DNA from 3 places in the Lysinibacillus sp. RC46 genome. Region 1 is predicted to be linked to each of the others. Evidence: predicted binding sites of a transcription regulator. Region 1 holds the regulator's gene; each other region holds the start of a gene.
What was found. The regulator LexA, encoded in region 1, represses DNA repair genes until DNA is damaged. The targets are predictions, from matches to a motif close to CGAACATATGTTCG.

Region 1 (7,367 bases):
GTTTTCCTTACATAAAGGTGAGAAAAGTGTAGATGAGATTATCATTTTAGGAGATAATCCACTACTTTCAACCGTTAAAGAGTTTTTAGAAAATAATTTTTCGACACCAATTATTATGTTAAATGATTCAGTTATTCAAAAATCTTTCCCTCAATTTTCGGAGAAATTTGCAAGCTTAATTGGACTTGCATTAAAGGAGGTTAACTGATGGTACCAGAAATTAACCTCTTGCCGAATTTGGAGAAGAAGCATTCAACACCTACTTTAATATATGTAGTATTTATTATTCTTATTGGTATGATAGTAGGATATATGATTTTCTTGTTTTTCCAAGCAAAAAGTGATTTTACAAAATTAAATGCACAGGAAGTGGAGCTTTCATCGCAACGCGAACAACTTCAAATGGAGTTAGATGGTAAGCGAAATGCGAACCAAGGCTCATTGGAGCAATCCGTACAATTTGTGGAAAACGTATCCTATCCTGTGACACCTTTAATGGATGAAACACAAGTATTGTTACCAGAGCAAACGTATTTAAGGAACTATGTATTTGGTGAGAAAAATGTTGAAATTACAGCTGATTTTGAAACGATGTCAGCTATATCATCTTATTTAGAAAAGCTAACTGCAAGCCACTATTTCAATGATATACAGGTTGATACTATTTCTAATTTTGATGTTGTTATTGGAAACCAAGAGGAAAAAAGTGCAAAGAACAAGTTTAAGGAAATACCACGTTATTCTGCAACTATTACATTAGGAATTGATTTTAAATTTCTCGCTGGAGGTAGAGAATCATGACAAGTAGTAAAAATTCAACGATTCTTATCTTAACAGCATTCATTGCAGCCATTTTATTTGCGCTATATTACTATATAGTAACACCTAAATTAGAAGAAGTAGATGCGAAAGAAAGCTCGAATATCGCCCTTCAACAAGAAATATCTACTATTCAGGAGCAGATTGCTTTAATTGAAAAGAATGGCAAATCAAATGGTGCAAGTAATTTAACATTGCGTAAAAAAGTACCTCAAACTCGAGCTATTGATGAGGTAATTCGAAATATTGAAGAGATAGAAGTGGTGACAGGGACACGGGTAGAAGCTATGGACTTTAATAATTATGATTCCCTCGTAGCGGATTCTACTATTACAGATCCCAACTCGACAAATTCTGATGAACAGGCTGATACACAGCAATCCGCAACTGAAGCGGATGAACAAGCTGTTGCTAAGAATGATGAAACTCCTGAAGTGAAAGATAAAATGCCAACTGCTACTTTTACTAAAGAATCCTTACCAACGGAATTAAAACTAGTAACATTTGATATTGATGTTGTCGCAATGGATAATAAAGCAATGGTTGAGTTTATAAAAGAGATTGAAAAAATTGATCGTGTGATGAAAATTGATGCGATCGATTTCACATTAACTGGTGAAGAAGCGAAATTCAAGGAGGACGCTGATTCAACCTTAAAAGCAACCATACAAGTAACGACGTTCTATTATGAAGGACAACAATAATCTAAATGGCGCGCATACTTAAATGTATGGGCGTCTATTAGTATAGGAGGACATAAAATGGAAATTGCTTATACAATTACAGTTTTAATATTTGGGCTTGTTCTTGGCTCATTTTTTAATGTGGTTGGCTTACGGGTGCCTTTGAAAGAGTCCATTGTGCGTCCACCCTCGCATTGCACTTCTTGTAAGAGACAGTTGACGGCGCTTGATTTGGTGCCTGTTTTGTCTTATTTATTTTTAGGTGGAAAATGCCGTAGCTGTAGGCAAAAAATTTCTTGGATTTATCCACTGATGGAACTTATAACAGGCCTATTATTTGCTTTTGCTTATTGGAAATTAGGCTTTAGTGCAGAATTTTTTGTAGCGCTATTATTGATTTCATTATTAGTCATTATTGTTGTATCGGATTTTGCGTATATGCTAATTCCCGATAAGGTGCTATTATTCTTTTTACCATTGCTAGTTTTTGGACGCGTGATATCTCCTTTGTCACCGTGGTGGGACAGTATAGTTGGTGCTGTCGTAGGTTTTGGCATATTATATTGTATAGCTGTTCTATCAAGAGGTGGAATGGGTGGTGGTGATATTAAATTATTCTTTTTACTTGGTCTCGTACTCGGGACAATACATACAATTCTGACGTTATTTGTAGCGGCAGTAATTGGCATGATTGTTGGCATCGTTGTATTAAAGGTACGCGGACAGGGAAGAAAAACGCCTATACCATTCGGACCTTCTATTGCTCTGGCAGCTATTATCATCTATTTCTATGGGGATGCGTTGATGAATTGGTATCTTGGATTTTGGTAATTAATCAGTGATGGATTCCTTCAATGATTAATATCTTCACCAATTTGGCTTTTACAGGCAATTATTGCAAGATAAAGATCATGGAGGGGATAGGATGAAACCAATTATCGGAATAACGGCTTTTGCGGAGGATGATTTGTCCTCAAGATTAAATGCTGCATATAGCAAAAGTATAATTGAAGCAGGGGGAGTTCCACTTATAATTCCACTTGGCGTTGAAGAGGATGTAGCACAAATTTTATCATTGACGGACGGATTATTACTTTCGGGTGGCTATGATGTACATCCATTCCTCTTTGACGCAGAACCTACACCGAAATTAGGGAAGGTTCATCCTGAACGAGATTCAGTGGAGCTTGCTTTAATTAATGCAGCCAATATTCGGAAAATGCCGATTCTCGGAATCTGTCGAGGGCTTCAAATACTAAATGTTGCCTTTGGAGGCACAGTCTATCAGGATATTGAAAGTGAGTATCATAGTAAAAAATTAATAAAGCATGTGCAACAAGCAGCGCGAGGTGTTGCAACACATTATGTAAATTTAACACCGGATACATTATTAAAAACGATTATTGAGGAAGAAAAAATTGCTGTGAATTCATTTCATCATCAGGCAATAAATGTAGTAGCAGAAAAGTTGAAAGTGGTAGCAAAATCAAGTGATGGTATCATTGAAGCGGTAGAGCATGTTGATTTACCATTTTGTCTAGCAGTACAATGGCATCCTGAAGAGCTAGCCATTGCAGGAGATGGAGTATCAAAGAAACTATTTGCTGCATTTGTAAAGGCAAGTTTAAAGTTTAAAGTAGAGGCATAAAACTTTATAAGCATTATTTTTTTATCCAAGGCTAAGATAACCTTCGTGATAAACATGAATACATTGCTAGGTGTAAAGAATCCATTGTAAAGTGGGTTCTTTTTTAGTGTATAAAATAGCACTCAAAACATAAGAAAAAGAGGTATATGCCCATTTGTGAACATAATATCCTCTTTTTATATTTTAAAATTGAGATACTTTTAATGTACACGACGATATAGACCTACAACATGTCCCAAAATAGAAACTTGATCTACGATAATTGGCTCCATTGTTGAGTTTTCAGGCTGTAAACGAAAATGACTTTTTTCCTTAAAGAAACGCTTTACAGTTGCTTCATTCTCTTCAGTCATTGCTACGACAATATCACCATTATCAGCTGTTGATTTTTGTTTAACAATTACTAAATCTCCGTCTAAAATGCCAGCTTCAATCATTGATTCACCCATAATTTCTAGCATAAATAATTGATCTTCACTTGTCCCATAAATATCTGGTAGTGGGAAATATTCATCGATATTTTCAACAGCAGTTATCGGAGAACCTGCAGTAACCTTCCCGACTAATGGGACATGAATAACATGTTGCTTTTGAATAGAATCCTCTGGCTCTAAAATTTCAATAGCACGTGGTTTAGTTGGATCGCGTCGAATCAAGCCTTTTTGTTCTAAACGAGCTAAATGCCCATGAACTGTTGAGCTTGAAGCAAGTCCAACTGCCTCACCAATCTCACGTACAGATGGTGGATACCCCTTTGCTCGTACTTCTTCTTTAATGAAATCTAATATGGCCTCTTGTCTTTTCGAAACTTTTTTCATAATTGCTCACCTCTTTTTTTAATCATTCTACTTATTAATAGTATAGCAGAATGCGAACACTTAAGCAAACATAGGTTCGAAAAGTGTTTGACAAAAACGTTTGTTCGTATTAATATGAGAACATATATTCCGAACAAACATTCTAGAAAAGGGGTTTTAAACATGAACTGGTTAAAGAAAAATCCACATATTACAACTTTATTAGGAGCTTGTCTACTTTTTGCAGCATACCTTTTTATAACAGACCCAGGCGATGTAACGTACACAGAAATTGAAATCGCACATGGTGATAGCTTATGGTCGTTAGCCGATCAATACCGTGGTAAAATGAAAACGGATGAATGGATTAAGCTTGTGAAAACAGAAAATGAATTATCGAACATACAAATTATTGCAGGCAAATCCCTAGTGATTCCAGTAGTGGGTGACCAATCCTATCCTATAAATTCAATTGAAATTGCGAGAAACGAAAAATGATGATGAATCAACAATCGGCTGTTGTCTATTGCCGTGTGAGTACAGAAAAAGAGACACAAAGTTCCTCGTTGGAGCGTCAGCAAGAGGAGTTGATGCGCTATGCTAAAGAACAGGGCTACGAAGTCATGCGTGTTTTTAAGGACAAGCATAGCGGTTATGATGTGGAACGTGAAGGTTTACTAGAAATGCTCGATTTCATTAAAGAAAAAGAGATAGAAGCTTTATTTGTGCAGGATGAAACACGCTTAGGACGTGGGAATGCTCGAATGGCAGTATTGCATTTATTGCAGAAAACTGAAACTGATGTTTTTTCTATGCGAGACGAGGGGCCAATACAATTAAATGAAATGGATACGATGCTCCTAGAAATTTTAGCAATCGTAGAGGAGTACCAGCGCAGAATCCATAATGCTAAAATATGTCGTGGCATGCGTCGTGCCGTTGAAAATGGCTATCGCCCAGAAAACAATTTATCTAACCGTGGAAATCCAAATGGTCAAGAACGTAAGGAAGTCCCTGTAGACGAAATTGTCAACCTACGTAATCGAGGCTTCACCTTTGAGGAAATCGCCATGACTCTTAGAGGTCTAGGTTTTGAAGTAAGCAAAGCTACAGTCCATAGGAGATATCGGGAACATCAAGAGGGAAGCGGGCAAAATAAAGTGACGTTTTAATCAGTGGGAGTTTTATCGTCCCGCTGTTTTTTTTTTAAGGCACTAGATGTTGGTGAAGGGCCGAGAAGTGATGGATAGAACAGCGAATTGATGGATACAGCAACCGAAGTAAAGGATAGAAGAACCGTAGAGACGGGTTTTACCATCAAAATGATAGGTACAAGGAATAACTAAGTTCCATCTATCCTTAAGTAATAAATTAATACAAACTTTCAATAGTCACATTGTCTGGTAGTTTGAATGGATTTTCTTTATTTATTCTGTCATAAAACATGATCCCATTTAAATGATCTATTTCATGTTGCATTAAGATTGAACCATATCCATTAAATTGAAATATGGCTTCTTGCCCATGTATATCGTATGCTTTGACTTTAATTCTCTCATATCTTGGAACAAATCCACTAACTCTTCTATTAACCGAAAGACATCCTTCCCCCTCAGGTAAATAAATCATGTTTAAAGAGTGACTAATGATTTTTGGATTAATTAACATATATTCATGACTTTTATCTCCATCTTGAAAAAATGCAGCAAACATTCGTTCTTTAGACCAATTTGATTAGCCGATAACCCTGATCCAGGACGCAATTTGTGTTTTTTGGAAAGATCCGGATCTTGGCTATTTCTCAAGTATTGAAGCATGCATAATAAACTATCTTTATCATCTTCTGATACAGGTAACGTAACCTCTTGGGTATTCTTACGTAATATTGCAGCACTCTCTTTAACGAAATCTTTCATTGTTATCATATACGCTGGACGGAACTTACTCATATATAAACACCTCATCTACTTTTCTATTAAGAGCTTTAGCAATTTTAAAGGCTAATTCAAGAGTAGGGTCATACTTATCATTTTCAATACAATTAATGGTTTGTCTTACGACGCTACACTCCCTTGCTAGGGCCTCTTGAGTCATTCTTAATTTTTTTCTTAAAGCTTTAATAATGTTTTTCAGATTTATCCCTCTTTTATCTAAAGTATTGGACACCATTATAAGAAATAAATTCACAAATGTCCAACGTATTGGACATTTTGGGAATGAAAGAAGAGAAGTAGCGAATTCTACCTCTCTTCCTCATGAATTCTCTATAATGTTGAAAAACATTTATATCATCTATTACTATAACTAAGTTTTCATATTAATTAGCTCTATTTCGTTATTCCAGGTACCAATTTTCATCAAAAGGGAGATGGAGGGCTTTACCCACAGTAATGCCAAACTTTATAAAACCTCTACCTCTCGCAGTTATTATGTTGCCGTCTTGTACAACTAGTTCTTCAGAGAAATGATTAAGATCAAAGAAACCTAACTTATCCATACCTTCTGGTGATAATCCTACAGTATATTTTTTGTTCTTTAATACTCCAGCTTTTGCTAAAAGAGTTGGGCTGCTAGAGATGCTTGCAATGATCGCACCTTTGGCATTTGCATTTCCAATAAAATCAATTAATTTTTGCTCGTGTATTAGTAAAGCTATATCCATACACCCAGGTAATATCAGGCTATCGATTTCGTCAAGATTAACTTCACTTATTTGTGTATCGGCTATACAAGATAACCCAGACTCCCCTTTAATTTTTTCGCTGTTTAATCCAACAGTTATAACGGGTTTATCTCCTTGCATTAATATAGATAATACTACGCTCAATTCATATTCACTAAATTGGGGATACAATAATACAGCGGTCTTTTTCATATAAATCTCTCCTCTAGAAATCGAAATAGACATAGTAGTAAGGTAGATTTTATTAATACCTGAAAGGATCTTATGCCCATTCCTCATCTAAGACAGCATAGTAGTATTCATCCCACCACTCATCTCCGTTTGGTATGCATTTTTTAAAATAACCCTCTCGCCTCATGCCGATTTTCTCCATTACTCGATAGGATGGGATGTTTTCTGGTTGGCATGTTGCAATAATTCTATGAAGTTTCTTTTCTTTAAATCCGTAATCCAGTACAGCTTTTGCTGCTTCAGAGGCATATCCATTATTGTAATAGTTCGGATTCAATACCCAGCCAATTTCATATGTATGGTCACCAAAATATTGATGGAAAACAATATGACCAATAACAATATTTTCGCTTACTAAAATAATAGGGAAGTATTTTGCTTTTTCACCTCTATTTTCTGAAACGAACTTTTTAGCTTCTTCCTCATTAAAAACTCCCTCGGGAATATACTTCATCACATTTGGATTCGAAGTATATTCATAGACAGCTTGCCAATCTTGGACCTCA
Region 2 (7,367 bases), on a different contig from region 1:
ATTAAATATGACAGAAGCAAGTATCCATGATCCGTTTTTAATGCATGGTATGGCAGAAGCTGTGGCACGTATAGAGCATGCGCTTGAAAACGGAGAGAAAATCCTTGTATTTGGCGATTACGACGCGGATGGTGTCTCAAGCACGACAGTAATGCTGAATGTGTTGCTTGATCTAGGTGCCGATGTATCGTTTAAAATACCGAATCGTTTTATTCATGGCTATGGACCGAATGAGGTGCTATTTCGTGAAGCACATGACGAGGGTGTTCAGCTAATTATAACAGTTGATAATGGTATTTCAGGCATTGAACCGATTCGTGTCGCGAAGGAACTAGGTATGGATGTTATCGTTACAGATCACCATGAACCAGGCGATGAATTACCACCTGCCGATATTATTTTACATCCTCGTATACCAGAAGGACATTATCCATTTGGCGAGCTTGCAGGTGTAGGGGTAGCTTTTAAGTTAGCACATGCTCTATATGGAGAACTGCCAACGCAGCTATTTGAATATGTAGCTATTGGAACAGTAGCGGATTTAGTACCATTAGTTGATGAAAATCGCTACCTAGTAAAACGAGGAATAGAAGAAATGCGCCGTTCACTCAGCCCTTGGGTACAAGCAATGTGTGAAGTAGCCAGCGCAGAGCAAGCTAAAATTAGCGAAGAAACAATCGGTTTTTACTTTGGACCGCGCTTAAATGCTGTTGGTCGTCTAGGAGAAGCGGCGCCAGGTGTAGAGCTATTAATGGCTGAGGATAATGCTAAGGCAATAGCAATAGCGAAACAGCTTAATACGTGTAATAGTGAGCGCAAAGATATCGTAAAAAGTATTACAGATGAGGCCATTGCTCTCATTGAATCAGATAAAAAGGTTGGGGAGTCACTCGTTTTAGTTATTGCTGGTGAAGGCTGGAATGCTGGAGTAGTAGGAATTGTCGCATCTCGTCTTGTCGAGCTTTATTATCGTCCAACAATTGTACTTTCACTAGACCATGAAAAAGGAACAGCTAAAGGTTCAGCCCGTAGTATAGAAGGGTTCCATTTATATAATGAATTAGCGAAAAATAGAGACATATTACCTCATTTTGGTGGGCACCCTATGGCAGCGGGGATGACATTATCTATTGAGCATGTGGGTGAATTAAGATCACGCTTAGATGCTCAAGCGAGAGCATGTTTATCAGAAGAGCAATTGACACCTGTACTCAATATTGATATACCACTAAAAATGAATGAAATTTCAGCAGATGCCATTGAAGAGATTTCAACGCTTGGTCCATATGGTACTGATTTTCCGAAGCCTGTTTATGTGCTCGAAGATGTGGAGATATCCTCCATGCGGAAAATTGGAGCAGCGGAAAATCATATAAAAATAGAATTGACGGATGGCTATGAAAAATTAGATAGTGTTGGATTTAATAAAGGACATCTACACGACGAATTAACATATGGAATTAAAGTTTCATTTACAGGGGATTTACAAATTAACGAATGGCAAGGACGTAAAAAAGCACAATTTATGATAGAAGATGTCCAAACGACTGAATGGCAATTATTTGATATTCGTGGTATTCGCCAAACATCCCGCTGGTTAAATACGGTCCCAAAAGAGGAGGCAACATTTATCGCCTTCCGTTCAGAGACGATTACCTATTACCAGTCGCTAATTGGTGTACCAATCCTAGCAGTAGATCCTACGCTTTCAAATGTAGAACAAAGCAATTATATCGTCCTACTGGATTTGCCACAAAATGTTCAAATGTTAGAAAATGTCTTACGGAAAACAGCTCCTTCCCGTATATATGCACATTTTTACATGCCTGATTCTCAGTACTTCAATGGATTGCCTACACGTGAGCAATTCTCCTGGTATTATAAGTTTTTGAAAAATCGCCCTGCCTTTCCATTAAATATGCATTTGGCTGAATTAGCTAAACATACAGGTTGGCCGTTAGATGCATTAAAATTTATGACACAGGTGTTTTTTGAACTTGATTTTGTTAAAATGGAGAGTGGACTGACGACTGTCAACGTGAATGCACCAAAACAGGCACTTACAGAGGCACCGTCTTACAAACAGCGTTCAGAACAGATTGAAATGGAGCAGAAGCTAGTATATGCCCCTTATATAGAATTAAAACAATGGTTTGATGAACGATTACATTAATATACGAATAAGTTTCGTAGGAGGAGCAATAACATGGATTTAAAGCAATACGTAACAACGGTTGAAAACTGGCCGAAAGAGGGCATTAGCTTCAAAGATATTACAACAATTATGGATAACGGTGCTGCATACAAATATGCAACAGACCAAATTGTAAGTTACGCAAAAGAATTAGGTGCTGAAATTGTGGTAGGTCCTGAGGCTCGTGGCTTCATTATCGGATGTCCAGTTGCTTATGCGCTTGAAATAGGTTTTGCGCCTGTTCGTAAGCCAGGAAAATTACCACGTGAAGTGATCAGTGCTGACTACGGTCTTGAATACGGTAAAGATACACTAACAATGCATAAAGATGCGATTAAACCAGGTCAAAAAGTATTAATCTGTGATGACTTACTTGCGACTGGTGGTACAGTTGAAGCGACAGTGCGTTTAGTTGAACAACTAGGTGGTCAAGTTGTTGGCTGTGCCTTCCTAATCGAGTTAAAAGAGCTGAATGGTCGTGCAAAAATTGGCGACTTAAACATAAAAACACTTATTGAATATTAATGTTTTAGTTGATTAGAGTGAAGGCTGGACGCCCCTAGGAAAGCGCCCAGCCGGAACGGAAATCAACCCCTCGTTTTGCAGACGAGTCATACAATAATATGAAAAGCGTCACATTTTGTGGCGTTTTTTTATTTATAAAGAGATTAATAGATATAGTAAGTATTAAAAATTTATAAATTTAAAAGTAAGGGAGAGTTAGCTTTGTCATATTATGTAATTGATGCTTTTACAGAAACAAAATTAGGTGGTAATCCAGCAGGTGTAGTGATTCATGCAACCCCACGTTTTGCCGAAGAACTATACTTAATTGGCACTTTAATTTCATTGGCATATTAGTTCTACAACAACTTTAAGAATCCATTTTGATCAATCATTTTCAAAATGGATTCTTTTGTTTAGGTTCGTTTATTTATTCTTCATCATAAGATTGAATTATTTTTTGCATAGTTTTCAATGTTTCATAAAAATCCTCGTACTTCTCTATGCCAATATCATTGATAATTCTTTCTTGGATATCTTGCCAAATTGGAGCAGCCTCGTTTAATTTTTTAACCCCTTTATCAGTTAGTGTAATGACCTTTGCTCGAGCATCTTGCGGATCTCTTGTTAAATCTACATAGCCATTTTGCTTTAACAAGTTAATATTACGTGTAATGGTTGTTTGATCGAGTAGCAAAATTTCACCTAGTCGACTTATGGAAACTGATTGTTGATGATCGATATTTGCTAGCATTGAGTATTGAGTAACTTTTAAGCCAGTGGGCTGTAGTAATTTATCATACAATTGTGTCACGACTCGTGTTTTTTTTCGAAGGTTTGCACATACACATATTTGTGTGTAATCTATATTATTCATTGCTCCGTACCCCTTTTCGAGTTGGTTCAATATTATAGTAGCCCTATTGATTTATTTTGTTAAGTTGGAAAATGTTTCTTGACAGTAATAAAAGTGATTACTAAGATTATATATGTATATACATGTTTCCGAAAGGCATTTACTCCAGTAATATATGCATATACATGTATTGAGCTGCAATCTTTTAAAAATTTTTTTAAGAAATGAAGGTGTCAAGATGAAACGTATTCATTATAGCTGGTTTATTTTAGTCGTAACCTTTTTCTCAATTATTGTTGCAGGGATTACAATGTCATCATCAGGGGTATTTATAGACTCCTTTGAAAAAGAATTTAATTGGGATCGATCTTTAATTGCCTTAGCTTTTGCAGTGAGTCTATTTTTATATGGTTTTTCGGGTCCTTTTATGGCGGCATTACTAGAAATAGCGGGTTTAAAGAAAATGATGCTAGGTGCGATGGCTACATTATTCATTGGCATGATGCTTACGCTTTTCATGACTCAATCATGGCAGTTAATCGTTATATGGGGCGGTATTATTGGTTTAGGAGCAAGTCTTTTTTTAACGGTGTTAAGTCCGTATGTAGCCAATCATTGGTTTGTGAAAAGTAGAGGGTTGGCAGTTGGGATTTTAACGGCGAGTACTGCAACAGGGCAGTTAATTCTCTTACCCTTATTGGCGATTATTATTGAACATTATTCTTGGCGATGGGCGATTGGATTAATTCTCATTTTAAGTATTGTTATGTTCATCACTATTTCAATATTTATTAAAAATAAGCCACAGGATATTGGGATTCTTCCTTATGGAATGGAAGAAGATTTAGAAATGCAACAAGAGGATCATAAGAAAAATCCGATTAGTAATGCTTTTAATGGTTTATTTGAGGCAATAAAGAAGAAAGAATTTTGGTTATTAGCGGGAAGTTTTTTTATTTGTGGACTTTCAACTAGTGGATTAGTGGGTACTCATTTTGTTTCATACTGTATTAGCTTTGGTGTCCCTTTCGTAACCGCTGCATCCTTTCTTTCTTTTATGGGAGTGTTTAATCTTGTAGGCACTACTTTATCAGGGTGGCTGTCTGATCGTTTTGATAATCGATGGTTATTGTTTTGGTATTACCTTTTAAGAGGAACGTCTCTCCTTTTACTTCCATATGCATTAATGCAAGGGTCGTTCACTTTACTGACAATCTTTACAATATTTTATGGATTAGATTGGATTGCAACAGTACCTCCAACGATCAGTATTTCTAGACAAATTTTTGGTACAAATAAAAGTGGCATTATTTATGGGTGGATTTTCGCATCTCATCAAGCAGGAGCTGCAGTTGCTGCCTTTGGTGGAGGCCTCATCTATAAGTTTTTCAATTCATATACTTGGGCCTTTTTCCTTGCTGGGATGTTCTGTGCATTGGCAAGTTTATTTGTCATCATCGTGAAAAAACAAACACCTTATCATGCCAATACTTGATAATTAGCTACTCGCTTTGCTTAAGGTGAGACTCTTGTTGCTATCGTCGTTTCTTAAAATTTTATCAACGATTGGCATTTTACAGCAGTGAGCCGTTCCTCCGAATTTGTTGTTGCTGCGCTACGCTTTCGCACAGAAAATATTTGTCCAGGTTATATTGGAATTCGCCGCTAAAAGTGTAAGTTGCGCCGCTAACCAAGCAAAGAACGCCGCAAACCCCCGAAATTGCGCCGCTAACCAAGCAAAGAACGCCGCAAACCCCCGAAATTGCTCCGCTAACCAAGCAAAGAACGCCGCAAACCCCCGAAATTGCGCCGCCTACCAAGTAAAGAACGCCGCAAAACCCTGAATTTCCGCCGCTATCGCTTTCACGCAGATGAGACCCTGAAGCGAAGTGAAGCGGCTCATTGGGCGCCCACAGGAAAGCGCCCAGTTGGAACGGAAATCACCCCCCTCGTTATACCGAAAAGCCATACTTTATTTAACACGACACCTTAATTTCATTGAAGCAATAGTTATCACAACAAAAAGTTGAAGCCAGTATCATATCGGTTTCAACTTTTTTTATTAAAAAATTTTTTGACATCAACCAAACAAAAGTTTATAATGTAAACAAATATAATAAAAGGTGATGCTATGAATGAAAGAGAACAGGCGGTCCTTGCATTAATTCGCCAGAATCCGTTTATGTCTCAGCAAGAGATGGCAGATAAGATGAAGCTATCTCGACCAGTCCTTGCTAATTTAGTGTCGAGCTTAACGAAGCAAGGGAAAATTGTAGGTCGTGCATATATTTTGCCTGAGGAAAATGAAATTATTTGTATCGGTGGAGCCAATCTTGACCGAAAATTTCATGTAAAAGGGAATGTCCAATTCGGTACTTCTAATCCTGCTAGCTCTTCATTTAGTGTAGGTGGTGTTGGCCGAAACATTGCTGAAAATTTAGGTAGATTAAATCATCAAGTAACATTGCTGACTACTGCCGGCAAAGATGCTGATTGGCAAGTGATCCAAGAAGCTTCAGAGCCATTTATGAATTTACGTTATGTGGAGCAGCTACCTGACGCTTCGACGGGTTCCTATACTGCGGTTATGGATGAGCAGGGCGAGCTAGCACTAGCAGTAGCAAATATGGAAGTATATGATCTTTTATTGCCAAGTTTGCTAAAAAAACATGAGGCAATGCTGATGAATGCGGGCTGCTTTATTATGGACTTAAACTGTCCAAAAGAAACAGTTGCTTACATACAGCAGGTTGCGATTGCCCGTGACATTCCATTTGTTATCGTACCGGTATCTTCGCCCAAAATGAATCGATTACCGGATACGTTACAAGGGGTAACATGGTTTATTTGTAACACAGATGAAGCTGAGACGATTGTAGGTCATAAAATCGAAAACTCAGCACACTACGAAAAGGCTTTACAGCAACTTCTTACATTAGGTGCTGAACATGTAATTATTACAGCGGGTAGCAAGGGTGTGTATGCAGCTTCCACTACAACGAAGCCAAGTCATTTTACAGCTAAAGCTGTAGAAAAAATTGAAGATGTAACAGGTGCAGGAGACGCCTTTGTCAGTGCTGTAATCCATAGCTGGCTTACTGGGCAATCATTTGCAACATGTATTGATGCAGGCTTAACGAATGCCAAAAATACACTTGCATCTCCATATACCGTAAGACCTGAGCTATCAGTTGATTTGTTAAACAATGAAATGGAGGAATAACAACATGAAAGAATTCATCGTATTATCAGAAGAAGTAAAAGCAGGACAAGCAAAAGGCTTACCAATCGTAGCATTAGAATCAACAATTATTTCTCACGGAATGCCATATCCACAAAATGTACAAACAGCACGTGAAGTGGAACAAATTGTTCGTGATAATGGTGGAGTGCCAGCAACAATTGCTTTAATCGACGGTAAAATTAAAATTGGTTTATCAGATGAAGAACTTGAAATGTTCGGTAATGCACAAGGTGTAGCAAAAGCATCTCGTCGCGACTTAGGCTATCTTTTAGCATCAAAAAAATTAGGAGCTACAACTGTAGCTGCAACAATGATTTGTGCTGAGCTAGCTGGTATTGAAATTTTTGTAACTGGTGGTATCGGCGGGGTACACCGTGGTGCTGAAACAACAATGGATATTTCAGCAGATTTAGAAGAACTAGCACAAACAAATGTTGCCGTAATTTGTGCGGGCGCTAAGTCTATTTTAGATATTGGTTTAACTTTAGAATATCTTGAAACAAAAGGTGTGCCAGTCGTTGGATATGGTACAGATGAACTACCAGCATTCTATACACGTCAAAGTGGTT
Region 3 (7,367 bases), on a different contig from region 1:
GTAAAAATGAAAACAGAGAAGAGTTCGGTGAGGAAGTAGATTTCAGTAGTATTCAAAATGAAAATAAACGTTAATTGTGATAAACTAACTCCCAATATTCACCTTAGAAGAAGGTGTGTATTGGGGCTTTTCTTATTGTGTAAACATCACCTAGATCCATCTCTTTCGATTTCTTAAAGTACAAAAAAACCGGAAATAATTCCGGGCTGATTACCACTTACTTTTTTCCTTCATGACACACTGTCTCGCTTTCGCATTCGATCTTAAGAATAACCTAAGACAACAGTGCTTTAGCTTACAGTTGATGGTTATTCAGAGTAAACGATCAATCGTACTCATCGGGTTAACCCCTATCCATTACTTTTTCTTTCACAACAAACATTTTCACTAATATTTTTTCTTGAACTTTTCTGCTTGGTTAGTAAAAAAACGTCTTCACTTATGATAAGAATTTAGCTACTACCAAAGCTGCGGCACAATAAATATCTACTGGTATCCATAAGAGCCAACCTATCATCCAGTTTAATTTTATATATACATTAGATGGTATTATTTTCAATGTTATTTTTGTATTTCCTACGAGTTCATTATTTTTCCGTACCCCCTTCTGAAATATTCTCAACCTTCAGTTCTGCTTGAGTTAAATTAGGATTATGAAAATCAACCTCTAAAAATGCGTATTGAGGATTTGAAATCGACAATTTCACACTCCTTCGTTTCATCCTAATTCCTTAATAAATCAATTAAAAGCTTAAATTGCATGTGGCTATTATATTCACAAGGTAGTAACAATATGCACTATTAATTTACAAAGTTTTGCAATGAGACCAATCAATTGTCGATTATTGACGTAAAATTTCAAAAAAATGGAGCGTCTACCCCATATCGCATGGTAATTTTCATTTATCTTGATCTCCTTTCCTATCCTGCATACGAAAAGCACTTCATAGCATTTTCAATAAAATTACCTATTTGTTTCATATTTCCACATTAACATCAATACCTTTTTATTTGAAATGAAACTCTTTGGTGCTCAATTTCTCTCGAATGCTCTCCCATTTCAGTTAGGTTCGAACAGGTAAGTTTAAACTGATTGGGAACATTGCTGTCCCCCACCGTCATTTGCAGCTATACCTCCCAAAAAAGAGGTAGTAAAATGGGCTGTAATAAGTCATTTACAACCTCATAATAAAAGCAGATGGCTATGTAGAGGTCCATTACAGAACTTCTAAGCCATCTGCTTTTATAGGCAAGCACTTTTTTATCATTAAAAAGAATGGAGAGAAGTTAGTTCCTCTTCATAAGTCTTCAATCCTACACTTCTCCTTTTTTACGAGCCGCCATTTCATCTTTCATTTCTTCTTTTAATCCTTCAATTGACTTTTGACGTCGCTTATTTTTTTCTTTAATCATTTCACTTTGCATAGGGTCTGCAAACTCCAAACTAATTTCCGCTTCATGAAGTTTTTCTTCAGTGTTTTTAACGATATCACGGATTCGTTCAACGTTATTGGATCTATCATCTGGTTTTGAGTGTCTTGAATTAGCCATGGTAACCTCCTGAAATTTGACATAAATTTAGGTTGGCTAATTTAGTTGTTCCTATGTGTACTAATTTTTACTAAGAAGAATGTACGGTGCTGATCACTCAAATACATAAGATTCCTTACATGCAAATTTGATATTCTACACACATTTATTCAAACGGCTATGAATGAGCTCCTCTACCTGTGCTTTTAGAGCTTGATTGGCATAACGTAGCACTTCATCTTCGCCTGCTGTTTTGATGATTACATCGCTGAAATATTCATCAATTTTGACCCACTTTACAACGGCAATATTTTTCTTAGCTAGAACTCGCCTTTTATTGTAGAAATCATGTCTTATATCTTTTAATAAATCTTCTACAATATGGATGTAGATTTTGGACATTTTTAACTTTTCGAGCGATGAATAGTCTTGTTGTAATGACCTGATGGCCATATCTAATTTTATAAACTCATACAAAACACTACGATCCTCACCATTAATCATCAACGTCCACCATCTTTGCGTCTTGGATTGTATCAAATGCAATACGTTTGATGGCTACATCCGTCTCAAGTAACAATTCCTTTTTAATTGTATCAGTTCCTGTAACTAGCCCTGTCTCGTCATGCAAATTATTGTTGCTCCACAGCGTTAACGTAATCAGTTTTTGCATTTTAAAAGCGCGTTGTATAGTCTGTTCTATTTCCTCTAACTCCCACTCGGTTAATTCTCGCTTTTTATCGTAAAATTGCTCTTGCTTCCATACTTTAATGAGGCCAAGATGCTCAGGAAGCATCATCGCCGTCCACTTCATTGATCCACGGTCACGTATCATCTAAACACTCCTCGAATTCTTAATCGTTCTTCTATCTCGTCTTATCTCATTCCCCCCTTACGCTAAGTGCCCGCCTACTAAGCGATTACGTGTAATAGCTGTGCCAGCCTTTGTATAAGAAGCCGCCCTTAATAAGGCTACAGCGCCATATTTTCTTCGAATAGCATCCATAACGTGGCCAATTACTTGTCGTTGCTCCTTGCGCTCATCAAATAAATCCAATTGGATACTGCACGCTGGTTCTAGGTTCGTTATTCTAACTGACAATTGACGCGCTGGCTCGCCTGCAAAGTGCTCATCCAGTAATTCTAGACAAGTTTTATACATCACTAGCGTTTCACTTGTTGGCACTGCAATCGTTCTAGAGCGTTGGAAACCTTTTGTCATAGCACTACGACTATAAGACAAACCTAATGTAATTGTCCGACCGACATAACCTGCTTCGCGCGTTCGCCTCATCACGTCCTCACACATTTCTAGTAACGCCACGGATATTTCTTTTCTTGTATGGTAGTCACGCATTAACATCTGGCCTTTCCCAAAGCTTAGAGCTGAGTTTTTAACTAGAGGCTCTCCAAGCGTGGAAAGATCAATGCCATGCGCATGGTGGTACAGTTGATTACCCATGATGCCGAATTTTTTTTCTAATTCATTTAAATCAGCTTTTGCTAATCCACCGACTGTTACTATCCCCATTGCATTTAACTTGGCTTCCATCTGTTTTCCGATACCCCACATCTCAGATAAAGGACGCACAGGCCAAAGTTTCGTTGGCACATCTTCGTAAGTCCACTTTGCAAAACCTGACTTTTTAGCTTCAAGGTCTAAAGCAAGTTTTGCCATCAACATGTTCGGCCCCATCCCAATAGCACTTGGAATACGAAATTGATCATATATCGCTTTTTGAATTTCCTTTGCTGTATCCTCAGGAGGTCCCCAAAGCCTTTCTGTTCCAGTTAGGTCCACCCAACTTTCATCGACACTATAAACATGTATGCACTCTGATGGCACATACTTTGAAATAAGGCGAGTGATAGCCATAGACATTTCAATGAAGAAACTCATCTTCGGTTCAAAAAGTTTTATGTCTGGATGCTTTGGTATTTCAAAACGACGATTTCCTGTTTTTATCTTAAATCGCTCCTTCATAGGTGGCGATGCAGCTAAGACAACGCTACCAGGTTGAGTGAAATTAGCTATGATGGCGATTGGGGTTGTCATGACATCTAAACCTTCAAGCATTGCCATGCAACTAGCGTAAAAGCTTTTCATATCAATACATATAATGGAACGTTCAGGCAGATTTTCATCCATTAAATGATCCCTCGCTCTTTATAGACATGGAACAATAATTAAAAGTACGCTATTGACTATCTTAATTATTTTGACACACGTGATGACTCCAGACTTTGTACTGTACATCCTATTTACTAACTGATTGTGTTGCATCCCTTTTATTAACTGATCTTTCATTGTTTTTAATCTCCCCACGCAAAACAGAACGTTTGTTTGTATATATTATACGCACAAACGTTCTGTTTTAGAAGTGGTAATTTTTAGATCAGTCTTTTTAATTGATCTGAAGCTGATTTAAAGTCCTGTAATTCCCCAATATCGTGGAAGTTTCTCAATGGATTCCTACAGCTCTAATTCTTTCTAATACAAATGGTATTGTAAATTTTTAGGACTTACATGTTGAATTAACTGCATAATTGATTAGCCTTATAACAGATTCACCAAAGATTTTGTTTGGTTAGGACTTACAACAATACAGAATTTGCAGATGTTTTTCTATTTTTATCCTTGCATTATGATGTCAGCTACTATTTAACGCGAGAAGATTTAATGAAGAAGGAAATAATTAAACCAACCATAGCTATAATTAGAGTGAATATAAAGGAGTCCTGTACTCCCGCTGTTAATGAAGCTCTAATTGAAGAAGGGTCAGATAGATCAGTCATATTGTTCATATATCTTTTCTGAGAAGCGGACATAATCGTAATCGCAACTGCAGTGCCAATTGCTCCCGACATTTGCTGTAATGTATTCATTAAAGCAGTACCATCTGGGTAAAGATTTTTAGGTAATTGGTTTAGTCCATTTGTCTGAGCAGGCATCAAAACCATCGATACACCTAAAAATAGAATGGAGTGCATCACAATCACCATACTAACCGGCGTTTCAATGGTAACGTTTGACATGATCCATAACATGATAAACATGATTGCAAATCCAGGTATAACAAGTCCTCTTGGTCCGAATTTGTCAAAGATACGACCTGTGATTGGGGACATTAATCCATTCAGCACACCACCTGGCAACAAAACAAGCCCCGCGGTAAATGCAGTCAATGCTAGTCCTGTTTGCAAATATAATGGCAACAAAATCATCGTGGACATTATTACCGTGAAGCAAATAAATACGGCCAATAAACCTAGAGTAAACATTGGATATTTTAATACACGTAAATCAAGCATAGGTTTATCCATTTTTAATTGTCGCAAAGAAAACAAGGTAAGTGCAGCAAGACCTATAATAATCATCGTGATCACAATCGTACTTCCCCAGCCATTCTCACCCGCGCTGCTAAAGCCATAGACAATTCCTCCAAAACCAATCGAAGATAGAAGAATAGATAATATATCAATTTTGGGTTTAGTTATGGTTGATACATTCTGCATATACACTATACCCGATACCAACGCAAGAATCAGAAAAGGCAAACAAACCCAGAAAATCCAATGCCAAGTCAGTTTTTCAAGAATTAATCCTGAGATTGAGGGTCCAACTGCGGGTGCAAACATAATGACTAACCCTATTAGTCCCATTGTTGCACCTCTCTTATTGACGGGAAAAATCAATAAGATCGAATTAAACATCAGAGGTAGCAATAATCCCGTACCTATAGCTTGAATCACTCGAGAAAACATTAATACTTCGAAGCTTGGTGCAAGAGCTGCGACTAGTGTCCCAATAATTGAAAAAATCAATGACACAATAAATATTTGACGTGTACTAAACCATTGAAGTAAGAGACCCGAGACAGGAACTAATATCCCTAAGGTCAATAAATAACCTGTTGTCAGCCATTGAACCGTGGAAGAACTAATAGAAAATACTTGTATTAAATCCCCGAGAGCCATGTTTAAAGCCGTTTCACTGAACAATCCAATGAAACCAGCAATTAAGAAAGAAATTAATATTGGAGTAGTTTTAATCACTTTTGTTTGTTGTGTTTCTACTGTTAATGACATAAATAATCCACCTAAAATTTTATTTTGTTATAAGCTTGTCGTTAGTCTTAGCAGATTAATTTTAATGGCAATTTCTTCTGCACTTCTTTTTTTGTACAACGAGTTGCTTCCTTCTCTCTTACTCTACTTTCTTTTTTAAACAGCAGATACACGAAATAAGGAACATCGATAATGTAGATCACAAATGCCTACAGGCAGTTCAGCTGGAGCAAAGATCATCTTTCCGATATTACATATTTATAATGAATACCGACTAGTCTTCTAGCCACTATGAGGGGCAATTAAGCCAATAAATCCAACACTTCCTGCTAAAAATAAACATGCGCTAACTAACCCGACGCAGCATAAAAGAAAAAACATTCTTTCCCGGTCTTTCTTTAAGCCTATTCCTATGGCTAATACCTCATCCAAATTTAATAGGTTAAGTCTGTGCGATTTCCATCAAATGATTGGCGTTAAAATTATTATCCATGGAATACGCTAATATATGAATCCTAGTCGTACTATAAAGGCTGCCTGATAACCAGACAGTCGCCATTTCAAAATCTTGTGGGTCCATCTCTAATGAAATATAAAGAGTAATGGCCCTAAAACCTGAACTAAAGGCGCTCCCTACTAAACATCGGCCACGCCCATAGTCGAAGGGGATGCAAGATAATTTCTTGTCATCCCCTTCATTAAAACTCCTGAAACCGCCATGAAGGCACCAACCAATAGCGCCCCTATCACACGCGGAAGGCGCGATGTTTGAATGATTAAATGATCCATATTCTCTGAATCAAAATGAAAAAGCTCCTGTCACATCATTTCATAACTCATTGATTTCGAACCATAGAAAAGAGATACGATTATTGTCACACTGAACAGAATGCATAATATGACAATTAAAACAAACTTATGGCTTAATAACGATTTCATTCCTTCTTGATCCATTCCATTACTTGTTCAGATGCTTTTGCACACTTTCTAAAAACTTGATTCGACTATAAACAGGACCTCCTTCCATGAGCGGATCAACCACATTGACATATACGTGATCGTGTTTAAAGGCATTAATATTTCGGATAATTGGATTCTTCTTCAAGTCTTCGAATGCATTTTCCGCATCTTTGTTATCATTCGTAGAGAATTGCACAAACAAATAGTCTGGGTTCATTTCTGCCAATTGCTCGGCAGAGATTGCATCTTGCAATTTAGCCATGCCTATCTGATCTGGCATTTCTAAACCAATGTCATTGTATAAAAAGGGGTTAAAGTCTACATTTTTCGCAAAAATGTAAGTTTGCCCTCCGCGTATACGAACAGCGGCCACTTTTTTACCTTGAAGCTTTTCTTTTAATGATGCTTTTACTGCTTGTGTATCTGTTTTATATTGGGATAGAATTTTTTCTGCCTCACCTTGCTTTCCAGTTAATTCAGCCATTAATTTCAAATTGTCTTCCCAGTTTGTAGAAACGTGCGACACCAAAATAGTGGGAGCAATTTTTTCCAATTTCTCCACTACCCCTTTTGGGAACTTGGTTGAACCTAAAATAACGTCTGGCTCTAATTGCAATATCTTCTCAAAGTTAGGTTGTCTTTTTTCACCAATTGATTCCGCCTTGCCCGTTACCGAAGCAAACATTTCTGGAAACTTTCCGCCCACCGATATTGCCCCTATTGGATGAACGTCAAGCATTACCGCATCTTCCATCGCTTCCATAGCCCCAGTAATCACAATTTTTTCTGCTTTTTGTGGAACGGTATAC

Region 2: the regulator LexA is predicted to act here: its motif matches at 5,640-5,653, upstream of ABH966_RS02220 (carbohydrate kinase).
Region 3: the regulator LexA is predicted to act here: its motif matches at 3,864-3,877, upstream of ABH966_RS18965 (Y-family DNA polymerase).

What each region holds. Positions count from the first base shown of each region.
Region 1 is NZ_JBGCCF010000001.1:66,116-73,482, reverse strand. It holds gene pilM (type IV pilus biogenesis protein PilM) at 1-208, shown strand, start outside; gene ABH966_RS00435 (PilN domain-containing protein) at 208-801, shown strand; gene ABH966_RS00430 (potassium transporter) at 798-1,523, shown strand; gene ABH966_RS00425 (prepilin peptidase) at 1,581-2,333, shown strand; gene ABH966_RS00420 (gamma-glutamyl-gamma-aminobutyrate hydrolase family protein) at 2,428-3,150, shown strand; gene lexA (transcriptional repressor LexA) at 3,351-3,968, opposite strand; gene yneA (cell division suppressor protein YneA) at 4,131-4,445, shown strand; gene ABH966_RS00405 (YneB family resolvase-like protein) at 4,442-5,119, shown strand; partial or broken gene def (peptide deformylase) at 5,319-5,896, opposite strand; gene ABH966_RS00395 (helix-turn-helix transcriptional regulator) at 5,889-6,080, opposite strand; gene ABH966_RS00390 (DJ-1/PfpI family protein) at 6,283-6,822, opposite strand; gene ABH966_RS00385 (GNAT family N-acetyltransferase) at 6,893-7,367, opposite strand, start outside.
Region 2 is NZ_JBGCCF010000002.1:66,841-74,207, reverse strand. It holds gene recJ (single-stranded-DNA-specific exonuclease RecJ) at 1-2,173, shown strand, start outside; gene ABH966_RS02240 (adenine phosphoribosyltransferase) at 2,207-2,719, shown strand; gene ABH966_RS02235 (hypothetical protein) at 2,921-3,055, shown strand; gene ABH966_RS02230 (MarR family winged helix-turn-helix transcriptional regulator) at 3,129-3,575, opposite strand; gene ABH966_RS02225 (MFS transporter) at 3,793-5,049, shown strand; gene ABH966_RS02220 (carbohydrate kinase) at 5,686-6,777, shown strand; gene ABH966_RS02215 (pseudouridine-5'-phosphate glycosidase) at 6,782-7,367, shown strand, end outside.
Region 3 is NZ_JBGCCF010000023.1:16,347-23,713, reverse strand. It holds gene ABH966_RS18985 (hypothetical protein) at 1-74, shown strand, start outside; gene tlp (small acid-soluble spore protein Tlp) at 1,315-1,551, opposite strand; gene ABH966_RS18975 (YhjD family protein) at 1,687-2,034, opposite strand; gene ABH966_RS18970 (YolD-like family protein) at 2,027-2,365, opposite strand; gene ABH966_RS18965 (Y-family DNA polymerase) at 2,423-3,679, opposite strand; gene ABH966_RS18960 (DHA2 family efflux MFS transporter permease subunit) at 4,189-5,619, opposite strand; gene ABH966_RS18955 (iron chelate uptake ABC transporter family permease subunit) at 5,881-6,030, opposite strand; partial or broken gene ABH966_RS18950 (iron chelate uptake ABC transporter family permease subunit) at 6,241-6,438, opposite strand; gene ABH966_RS18945 (ABC transporter substrate-binding protein) at 6,557-7,367, opposite strand, start outside.